Regions from separate parts of the Paenibacillus sp. FSL R10-2748 genome, predicted to be linked through region 1. Evidence: riboswitches for the same ligand, from Rfam matches in the RefSeq annotation. Region 1 holds a riboswitch; the other holds the start of a gene.

Region 1 (5,431 bases):
ATCATGAAGTCCATCACCTTCGTACCAACGTACAAAATAACGATAGTTAGCATCAATTTTTCTGGACCAATAATAAAATAGGAAGAGAACGCGACAATCAAATCAAAAAACAGCAGGCCATAGCTGATATTCCAATCCAGATACTTGTTGGCAATTCGGGCTAAAATGACCGTTCCCGCCGTAGTGCCACCTACACGTACAATTAAGCCAATGCCGACCCCCACCAAAACTCCGGCAAATACAGCATTAATCGTCGGCTCATGCGAATCAATCCGCCAGTTGACCGTTAAATGTAGAAACAGCGAGTTAAAAGCGACCGCAATTATAGTGTACAGGGTCGTTCTCTTGTCCAAAAATTTATATCCGACAATCAACAGCAAGCCATTGATCACCAGATTGACGATCGAGGGAGACCACTGAAACAGGTAGTACAAAATGATCGTAACCCCTGTAACGCCCCCCTCACCAAACTCATTCGGGATCACAAACAGATTAACAGCTAGCGCGAAAAAAAACGCACCCAGAATAATAAATGCGATATCTGCAATACTTTTTTTCATATATGCTCTAATCCTTTCTCTAACATTTCAAAGGATGAATCGCCAGATGGATTGGCTGACTCTTGTTGCCAAAATACGCTGACAACCAGTTCATGGTATCTACTACCAAACATAAAGTCAATACAACTTTGACACTTTAATTCGCCACCAGACTGCCTCAATCCTGACTTGGATTCCGCAAAATTCTCCTTTTACAAGGTTATTCGACAAAATAACACAATCCCGACTACTAAACTAAGAAAACGGGCCTCTAGCCCTTGTTTTAGACCTAGGCACATTTTCCTCTAAAACGACCATCCTCCTAATCAACATTTTGGACACATATGACCATCTTCCTGTTTTATGTCAAAAGCGTTTTACTTTGAAAAAATGTGGGTATAATGATTGAAACATTACCAAGCAACCTACATAGCATCACGACATCAAGTACATACAAATAGTCCTATACAGACGTCCTAAGCAACTCAATCTGAATTTGACAATATGGAATTGGAGGAATGACCTACATGAATACAATGAACTTAACCGTCCACACCCTGATGCCCTTTCACCACCAATACCAACGTGCCAACGCGGTGAGTATGCAGAAGAAAGAAGATAGCTCGGAGAAGAAGCTCAGCTTTCAGGACATTTTGAATGAAAAAATGGGTAAAAAATAAGGCGCCGTTTATCCGGTTGCAAGATCCCGCTTTACATAAGCTAAAAAGCCGTAGTTTCCTACATCGACTGTAGAGAACCACGGCTTTTTTTAGTTCATTTGTTCCTAAACTCACACGTTCGTTTTACTGACCGCCATCCCGATACTGCTCTGCCTTCTCACGCATCCCGGCAGCTACTGCTTCTTGAGTGTTCAGCCCCTTATCCGCTGCATAAGCGCGAATGTCCTGCGTGATGCGCATACTACAAAATTTGGGACCACACATCGAGCAAAAATGTGCTTCCTTGGCGCCCTCTGCCGGTAGCGTTTCATCATGGTAGGACAAGGCCCGCTCGGGATCAAGCGACAGATTGAACTGGTCCCGCCAGCGGAACTCAAAGCGTGCCTTGGACAAAGCATCATCCCGCTGCTGTGCCCGTGGATGACCCTTCGCCAGATCGGCAGCATGTGCCGCAATTTTGTAGGTAATGACACCCTCGCGGACATCATCCTTATTCGGCAGACCCAAATGCTCCTTAGGCGTAACATAACACAGCATGGACGTCCCGAACCAACCGATCATCGCCGCCCCGATGGCTGAGGTAATATGATCATATCCGGGGGCAATATCCGTCGTGAGCGGTCCCAAGGTATAGAAAGGAGCTTCCTTACAAATCTCCATTTGTAAATCCACATTCTCTTTGATTTTATGCATAGGGACATGTCCTGGCCCTTCAATCATGACCTGAACATCATGCTTCCAGGCGATTTGCGTTAGCTCGCCCAACGTTTCCAGCTCTGCAAACTGTGCTTCATCATTCGCATCATAGATGCTACCCGGACGTAGACCATCCCCGAGAGAAAAGGCCACATCATAGGCTTTCATAATTTCGCAGATTTCTTCAAAATGCGTATACAAAAAATTCTCCTGATGGTGCGCAAGGCACCAGGCTGCCATGATCGACCCACCACGGGATACAATTCCCGTCATTCTATTCGCCGTCATCGGTATATACCTCAGCAATACACCCGCATGAATTGTAAAATAGTCCACTCCCTGCTCCGCCTGCTCAATCAGCGTATCGCGATACAGCTCCCACGTCAGCGCTTCTGCTTCGCCGTTCACCTTTTCAAGTGCCTGATACAGCGGTACAGTCCCAATCGGTACAGGAGAATTCCGAATGATCCATTCACGTGTTGTATGGATATTACGGCCTGTGGACAGGTCCATAACTGTATCCGAGCCCCAACGCACAGCCCAGGTCATTTTCTCCACTTCCTCCTCGATGGAGGAGGTAACCGCAGAATTACCAATGTTCGCATTGATCTTCACGTGAAAATGACGCCCAATGACCATTGGCTCACTTTCCGGGTGATTGATATTCGAAGGCAAAATGGCTCGTCCAGCCGCCAACTCCTGCCGTACAAACTCAGGCTCCACCCCTTCGCGGATCGCCGCAAATTCCATTTCGGGCGTAATGATCCCTTGCCGCGCATAATGCATTTGCGTCACTGTACGACCTTGCGAAGCACGAAGCGGACGGTTGGTCACGCCGGGAAATTCAACTGTCTCCCGTTTGGAGCCAGGTTTCAGTCCATTATCCTCCGGTTTGACGGCGCGTCCCTCGTAAGCCTCCACATCGCCCCGTTCCAGGGCCCAAGCTCGCCGTAATGGAGGCAGGCCCTGACGGATATCGACCTGATAGGCTTCGTCGGTCATGGGACCGCTCGTATCGTACACACGCAATGGCTCATGATGCTCCGTGCCCTGCGGCGTATGTGTAGGATGAAGAGCAATTTCGCGCTCTGGCACGGCAATGTCCGGCCGTGAGCCTTGAATATATACCTTACGGCTCCCTGGAAAGGGCGTTACCCCTCTGGCTTGCTCCCCGTTTGTCTTCTCTACCTCAACTTCTTTTGTTCCTACCAATCTTACTTCTGTTGATTTCAATTCTGTTCCTTTTGTTCCTTCTACTTCTGTCGGCTTCATTGTCCATTCCTCCCGTTTCGATGAAATGACACACCGATCCGGAACCATTCCCAGGGTGGCGCTGATCTATGCAAAAAAGCCGGTTCCCCAGGGAACCGGCTAATCTAACGAGGCAGCTATCCAGACAGTACGCATGTGGAATAATCCTATTCCAATGCGTCACCGTAGACAGCAGCCGCGTATACATTTCAATGGCCGATTACTTCCCTACGCTGGTATGATCCAGATCAGGTGCAAAGGGTCCGGAATCTTGCACGATTCCATCTCAGCCCGGCATTACAGGCTCCCCCAGTAACTGTGATACTTCTATTCACATGAGGCGGCTATAACAGATATCCCGCCATCCTTACCAGACTACTTTAAATTTATGGCTTTGGCAACCCTTCTAGGTTCCCTTTACCAAGGAGACGCTCCCCATCAAATCACTCTGCTTGCTTCAACTGTGTTCATTCTTGTTACGGAAGCATAAGCCCCATTTCCTTCGCCGCTTCAATCAAAATCGGAGCAAAGTCATGTAGCGTCTCGGGTGCAAGCCGACTGACCGGACCGGATACAGATAAAGCCGCAGTGACCTGTCCCTTCCGGTTTACAATTGGGGCAGCCACAGCAGCAGCCCCTGGCTCCCGTTCTTCATAGCTGGTCGCATAGCCCTTCTCGCGAATGTCCTGCAGCTGGGCTTTATAGACCTCCGGGTCTACTGAGGACGGCCATTCATCCCCGCTTAGCAGGGCTTCCAGCTCCTGCGGCGGCATAAAGGCTGCCAGCACTTTGCTGGAGGCCCCTACAGCCAGCGGCATACGCGCACCTACAGGCGCAACCCTGCGGATCGCCTGATTGCTCTGCACGGCTTGTATGCGAATACGCATGCTGCCGTCACGTAAGTACAAGCTGACCGTCTCGCCCAGACGATCACGTAGTCCTTCCATTGCAGGCTGTAACAACACCGCCGGCTCGTCGCTTTGGGACAAGTGCGTGGATAGCTCCCAAATGCGGAAGCCAAGTCGATATTTTTCCGTTTCGGCATTCCGAACGACAAAGCCCCGATCCTCCAACGTAGTCAGCAGCCGATGAACCGTGCTTTTATGTAGACCAATTTTGGAGGCAATCTCCGTCAGGCCAAGATCCGAATCTGCGGTAAAACACAGCAGTATATCAAGTGCACGCTCTACAGCGCGAACGGTTAATTTACGGTCTTCCATCGTGAACCGCTCCTCTTGTATCCATATTCGTTTCACACTATGAAACATGGTTACATAAATTATATAGAATAGTCGCGGCTACTGTAAACCGATGTTTTTGTGACAACCATATTACAGAACGAGAACAAACATCGACAATTCTTTGCATCATTTTTACTTTTCCGGTTCAGGCGTTGACTTTGGATAATCCCCATCATACGATAATAGGTATCTATACGGATCTACACTACTATTTTCAAGTGGAATTATACCTAAATTCTATGAAACGAAGATCAATTTTATATAAGGAGGCTCTTACATGATTTCGACATCCCAGCGCAACGCTCAGCTACAGACCGCTGTTCAGGAGCCGTCCACCCCACTCTTTAATCCCCGTCTGCTGCGGTTCAAGCACGTTGTGATTGCTCTGCTGCTGTCGGTCGTCTTTTTTCTGTTGTTTTGTTTTATTGCCTTGCATGCTTACATCGCATGGGTACTTACGAATCCCACCGTTGCACCACTGTACTCTAATCCGATGCAGGCCAAAAGCATGCCTTATGAGGAAGTCAGCTTCCCTGCCAAGGATGGTAGCCGCATGGTACAAGGCTGGTATATCCCGGCGGATCAATCGCGGAAAACGATTATTTTCAGTCATGGCTATGGGGCTAACCGCGAAGAAAGCTGGATTCCCATGTATGATCTGGCGCATTATGCCCACAGTTTGAACTTTAATGTGGTCATGTTCGATTATGGATTTGCGTCACAAAACAGCAAAGCAGTCGCAACCGGAGGCAAAGCAGAATCCCAACAGCTCCTCGGAGCAATTCAGCTTGCGAAGCAACGCGGCTCGTCGGAGATTATCGTATGGGGCTTCTCCATGGGGGCAGGAACCGCTCTTCAGGCGGGCTTGCAAACCAAGGATGTGGACGCAATGATTTTGGACAGCACCTTCCTGCTGGAGCCAGATACGCTGTACCATAACATTCACAATCAAATTAATCTGCCAAGACATCCGTCTTTGGAAATTCTGGAGTTGCTGTTTCCAGTCTTGAACGGAACCAGCTTG
Region 2 (5,431 bases), on a different contig from region 1:
GAATACTCTAGTTCCTTTCGTACGGTGTGTGCTACGAATTGCAGCTCGGGATTTTGAAACGCGAACCCGATACGCTCTGCCAGTTGTTCCGTACTGCCTGCCTCAATTCCGCGCACGCTATAACGTCCCTGTGTGCGAAGTAAGCGCATCATGGAGAGCAGCAGTGAGCTTTTGCCAGCCCCGTTTTCACCGACCACGCCAATCCAGTCGCCAGGCTTCACCTGCGCATGCTCCACATAAATCACTGAACTTAAACCGCGGAGGCCACTAAAATGTTCCAGCTCCAGCAAATCAATCCCTGTACCATTCCCCGTACCATTCTGCTGTGTCACTGATTCACTCCAACGCGGCGAAGACGATTCACTCCATACTCCCGGGTACCACACGCCATACTCGGACAATGCCTGCCGCTGCCCATGAAATACTTCTTCCGCCCTTCCATCCGCAATGATCTCCCCTTGAGCAGAAAGCACCACAATCCGGTCCACATCATGGACAATTTCATTAATTTTATGCTCCACGATCACCAGTGTCTGGTCTACCGAAATGTTTCGAATGGTATCCCACACCTGTGTAGTACCTTCCTCGTCCAACAAAGCCGTGGGCTCATCCAGAAAAAGCACTTCTGGCTCCATAGCCAGCACAGACGCAATCGCCAGCCGCTGTTTCATTCCCTGTGACATGCTGCCAATGGGCATGTGTATATCATCCGTTGATAGACCAACCTGTATCAGCAGCTCGCGAATACGGGATCGCATCTGCTCACGAGGAACCTGATTATTTTCCAACACAAAAGCCAGTTCCTCGTCTGCATATGACATACAAAACTGCGTATCAGGATCTTGAAATACAATACCTGAGACACTTGGGATTACAGCAGCATCGCATTTCATAGGCACTTCTATCGTGCGTGGAATCAGACCGCTTAACACTTGGAGCAGCGTTGATTTACCGCATCCACTCGGTCCCAGCAACAGCAGCTTTTCCCCCTTGCGGACAGACAAAGACATATTGTGAAAAAGCAGCTCCTGCTCACCGGGGAATTTCAACCGAAGACGGGTGATCGAAGCCACCACATCTTCGGTTGCCTGGCTCATCAATCCAGCCCCTTATAATCTTGTTCCGTTGCGGGTCTCAAACTTCGCGTGACTCCGGTTACCTCCAATGCCCTAGCCAGATAGAACGCGAATACCCCGGCAATCACAATGCTGCCAATCATGCGAAAACCGATATACAAAACATAGTTCCAGGTCGAAAGCTGATCAATATACCCGTAGCTGAAGTCTAAAATCAGAGAAGCGACAGCCGCCCCGGCCGCAGCTAGCGAAGCAACCCACAGGTTTGCGTTCCGATACAGAAAAGCCGCAAAAAATAGCTCCGCTCCCAAGCCTTGCAGCAGGCCATAGTACAAAGTGGACATCCCCCATTCGCTTCCCAAAAAAGCACTGACCGTTGCCGCTGCCACCTCTGCCAAAATTGCAACACCCGGCTTGCGAATGATGAGATAAGCAAACGTGCCTGCCATAAACCACATGCCATACATCAGTTGCTCGGCGTGTAGACCGAATGGTTTCATCAAATCATAGGCAGGTCCCCATATTTTGTAGACTAACCCGAACACAACAGCGATCACAATCGTGACCAAAATATCAGTCAGCTTCAACCCTTTGGACGCTCTTACAGCAGTATTCATTATTGCGTGCTCCCCTTATCCTTATAATTGGCCTCTTGGCCATAAAAAAAAGCTTGTCTGGAGCTGAATCTCCAGGCAAGCTTTATGCGCAGTAAAAGGTGAAGCACCATACAAAACATCATTCGTCGATATGCCTTATATAACCAGTAGTCTAAGCTACTACACTGATACCAAGCCAAAGTCAGGGTCAAGGTAAAATGCTAGGACATACATTGTATCTATCGACAACCGCGAAACAAGCGGCATTCCTGTATAGTGTTCTTGGTTTCTCTACGCTGGCATTACCCAGATCAGATTTCACGGTCAGTGGCAAGGGCCACCCTCTCAGCCTGACTTTCTCAAGCTCCCGACAATGCTTTTTTAATTCACTATAATATATACCACATCTATGGCTTTGACAATCCTATAATCCGAAGAAACGTTTGGCTGTCTCCGTCGTGGCGATTTCGATCTCCATCATGCTTCGGCCTGTACATTCGGCTATCGTAGCAGCAATGTGAGCGAGATACATCGACTCATTACGCCCTTCTTTGGGCTTCACGGGCAAATTACGCGGGGTCAAAAATGGAGCATCCGTTTCAATCATCAGACGGTCCAAGGGAATATCTCTGACCAGTTCACGCAGATGTTTGCCACGCCGTTCGTCGCAAATCCAGCCGGTGATCCCGATATACAGTCCCATCTCTACATACGTATGCAATTCTTGTTCCGTGCCTGTAAAACAATGCACCACTGCTTTATCGACAAGCCCTTGATACTCCCGCAGCATAGCGGCAAAATCCTCATGTGCATCTCGTTCATGCAAAAATAACGGCATATTCAGCTCACCCGCCAGTTGGATTTGCTCGCCAAACCATCGGCGCTGCACATCACGCGGCGAAAAATCACGGTTATAGTCCAATCCGCATTCCCCTATGGATACGACCTGCGGCTGACTCGCCAGCTGGCGGAGCTGCTGAATCGTATCTGCGCTGCAGTCTTTGGCATCATGGGGATGCACGCCAGCTGTCGCATACAGCTTGCCCGGATAACGTGCTGCATACTGAGAAGCCTCCCGACTGCTGCGGACACTGGTCCCGGTAATAATCAGGGGTGAAATCCCTACAGCTGCTGCTCTCTCTACCACCTGTTCCCGATCCGCATGAAACGAACGGTGCATCAAGTTCACGCCAATATCAATTAACGGTGTACCCCTTTCCATCTCAATCCCTCCTTCGCAAACTACAATCTCGGATCAATCGGCTCCGATTCCAGAGATAGCGCGGCAAGGACGCATTCATGAATACGATCTACCGTATCCTTGCGGACAAAACGTTCCACGCCTTCCATACCAAGCGCTCCTTCCATCAGGGCATGACGCTCCTTTTTGTTCGTTCGACGCTGCTTCAGACGCTTTAAATTCTCAGGGGCAAGATAATCCATACCGTAAATGATGTGCAAATACTTCCGGCCTCTCACCTTGATTGCAGGCTGAATCATCTTGTCCCGATTTTTCATCAAAAAGCGTTCCGGCTTGATCACAATCCCTTCATGACCATCCTCTGTCATCTCGTTCCACCAGCGAATGACCTCTTCCTCGCTTGCTTCGTCCGTGATAACGCGGTACTCTGTCTCCATAAACAGGGAAGACAGCCCAGCCAGCTCCCGGTTTTGCTCCATATGCCAAATATGAGAATGGTCGAAAAAAGTCTTTCCGCTGTGTGCCAGTGTATGGAACGGTGCAATACGAATTTCATCCAGACCGTCCACATCCCAGCAATATTTTTGAAAAGCCTCTTGAAACGTTACGGCATTCGCGTACTTCTGTTCCATTTCCTCCAGCCAGTCTCCAACCTCTCGACCTGCAACCTTCGCCTGCTTCAGCTTGTCTACCAGCTTACTGCGATCCAACAGAGCTGCCTCCCCCACATGCGCATACTGTGCAGCAATCAGTTCCCGAGCCTTGAGATTCCACGGTACAATTTCCGCATCCAGCAATACAAAATCCGTCTGGTTCCGTTCAAAATATCCAGCAGTCCGTAGATCCACATTAAGCTTCTCCATCACTTGCTTCCCAAGGCTTTGTTCAAAGAAAGCTCTCCCACTCCGACTATAGATCGTGCCCAATGTCGGGTAGCCTACATATTGAACAGCGGCCTGTTCGTTTTTGAATAATAGCAAAATAGCCCGGCTACCCATATGTTTTTTCTCGGCCACCATCGTTTGTACTCCTTGCCCGCGATAATAAGCCAGCGCCTCACGTGGATGCTCCAGATATCCTTCCTCTGCAGACACCGCTGGAGCAGGGCTCATCGTCGGTGGAATATACACCAGCTCCTCCATGGGTACAGTCACATGTGACACAGTATCTATAGCGGATTTGATCCATTCTCCTTGTACGCGCACTTCGCCATACGATTCCGTCAGCACACTGTAACCAGCGATTAGCTTGCGTAAATTCGGCGGGGAAAACCGTTTTCTCTGCCACCGGACAAGTGGGCTATCGGGATCATTCGCATAATTCTCATGTGCCGGAACGCTGACAAATTCCTTTTCCGGATAACGATAAGCGGTCAGCATACCGCCAAATACCACACCCTGATCAATATTCACCGTCTGGTTCACAAGGGTAGGCTGCGGTCTCGGATCATGTCCCCATACTACTATTTCTCCCGATTCATGGTCTACGAACCAATCCTTGCGGATCGGTGTTCCGTTCGCATCCTGCCCCTCCGTATCTCCATAGCGGCAATAATCAGAAATACGTGCCGATTGTTTGCCAATAAAATGATCCTTAATCCCGGCATGAGTCACAACCACATGTCGCAATCCATTTCTGCCAAAAATAAGATGAGAGGGTACATGTAGCAGAAAATCCCTCAACTCGCTTCTAAGCTGTTCTGCCGCTGCCTTGCCCGCTTTTTGTTCATATTGGACCAGTTCCTCTGCAAATCGTTCATCGCCATGACTGAGAGTCACCTTTCTTCCATCGAGGTAACGGCCGATTTTCCAGCCATGATTGCTGTCAATCATATACGCTAGTCCGGCATCCACGTGCTTTTTCCAGAACTGCACCGCTTGTAACGATTCCGGGCCACGGCTCATCACATCCCCGACAGATACTAGTCTTCTACCATCTGGATGATGGTATAGTCCTTTCGTATCTTCCGTATATCCTAGCCGCTCTATCACTTCCAGCATCTCACGGTAGCACCCATGGATATCACCAATGATGTCAATACCTGAGCCAATCTCATGAAACAGTGGCTGCACACGGCGAACAAAGTTCATTTCTTCTACATCCTTAAGAACATAGCAAGCGTTAAAGCCTTCCTCACGGATACCACGCAGATTCCGCTTTAACAGCTGTGCCTGCTGCTTGACCCGTTGGCGGCCACGCGGATGCTCCCTGCCTAAATCACGTTCCAGCAGCACAGATTCGGGTACATCCAGTACCCAGGCCATAACAGGAACGTGCGCCTTGGCTGCCAGCTGTACATATTTCTGGCGATCCTCAGCGTACAAATGGGTGGCATCCACAACCGTTAGCTTATTCAAGCGACAACGCATAGCCAGAATCGTATCCATCGCCTCAAACGCCTTGGCTGACATTTGCTGATACTCATAGAACAGTACGTCCGATTCCAGCCTTGGAAGTCCACTCCAGTCTATAAATTCCGTATCTCCGACCAGCTTGCGAAAATGATCCGAGGATACCACTTCTGTCTCCAGTAGAATCCCTTCGCTCACCAGCCTGTC

Evidence for each region. A riboswitch is a leader RNA that binds a small molecule or an ion and turns the genes downstream of it on or off. The one in region 1 is predicted to bind thiamine pyrophosphate.
Region 2: another riboswitch for thiamine pyrophosphate. It lies ahead of NSS66_RS24265 (ECF transporter S component); the one in region 1 lies ahead of thiC (phosphomethylpyrimidine synthase ThiC).

The regions. Positions count from the first base shown of each region.
Region 1 covers NZ_JBBOTK010000005.1:412,514-417,944, reverse strand. The annotation lists gene NSS66_RS17965 (YitT family protein) at 1-560, opposite strand, end outside; gene NSS66_RS17960 (hypothetical protein) at 1,067-1,219, shown strand; gene thiC (phosphomethylpyrimidine synthase ThiC) at 1,343-3,187, opposite strand; TPP riboswitch at 3,375-3,487, opposite strand; gene NSS66_RS17950 (IclR family transcriptional regulator) at 3,643-4,386, opposite strand; gene NSS66_RS17945 (alpha/beta hydrolase) at 4,685-5,431, shown strand, end outside.
Region 2 covers NZ_JBBOTK010000011.1:59,505-64,935, reverse strand. The annotation lists gene NSS66_RS24270 (ABC transporter ATP-binding protein) at 1-1,097, opposite strand, end outside; gene NSS66_RS24265 (ECF transporter S component) at 1,097-1,693, opposite strand; TPP riboswitch at 1,943-2,052, opposite strand; gene NSS66_RS24260 (TatD family hydrolase) at 2,097-2,894, opposite strand; gene NSS66_RS24255 (polynucleotide kinase-phosphatase) at 2,915-5,431, opposite strand, start outside.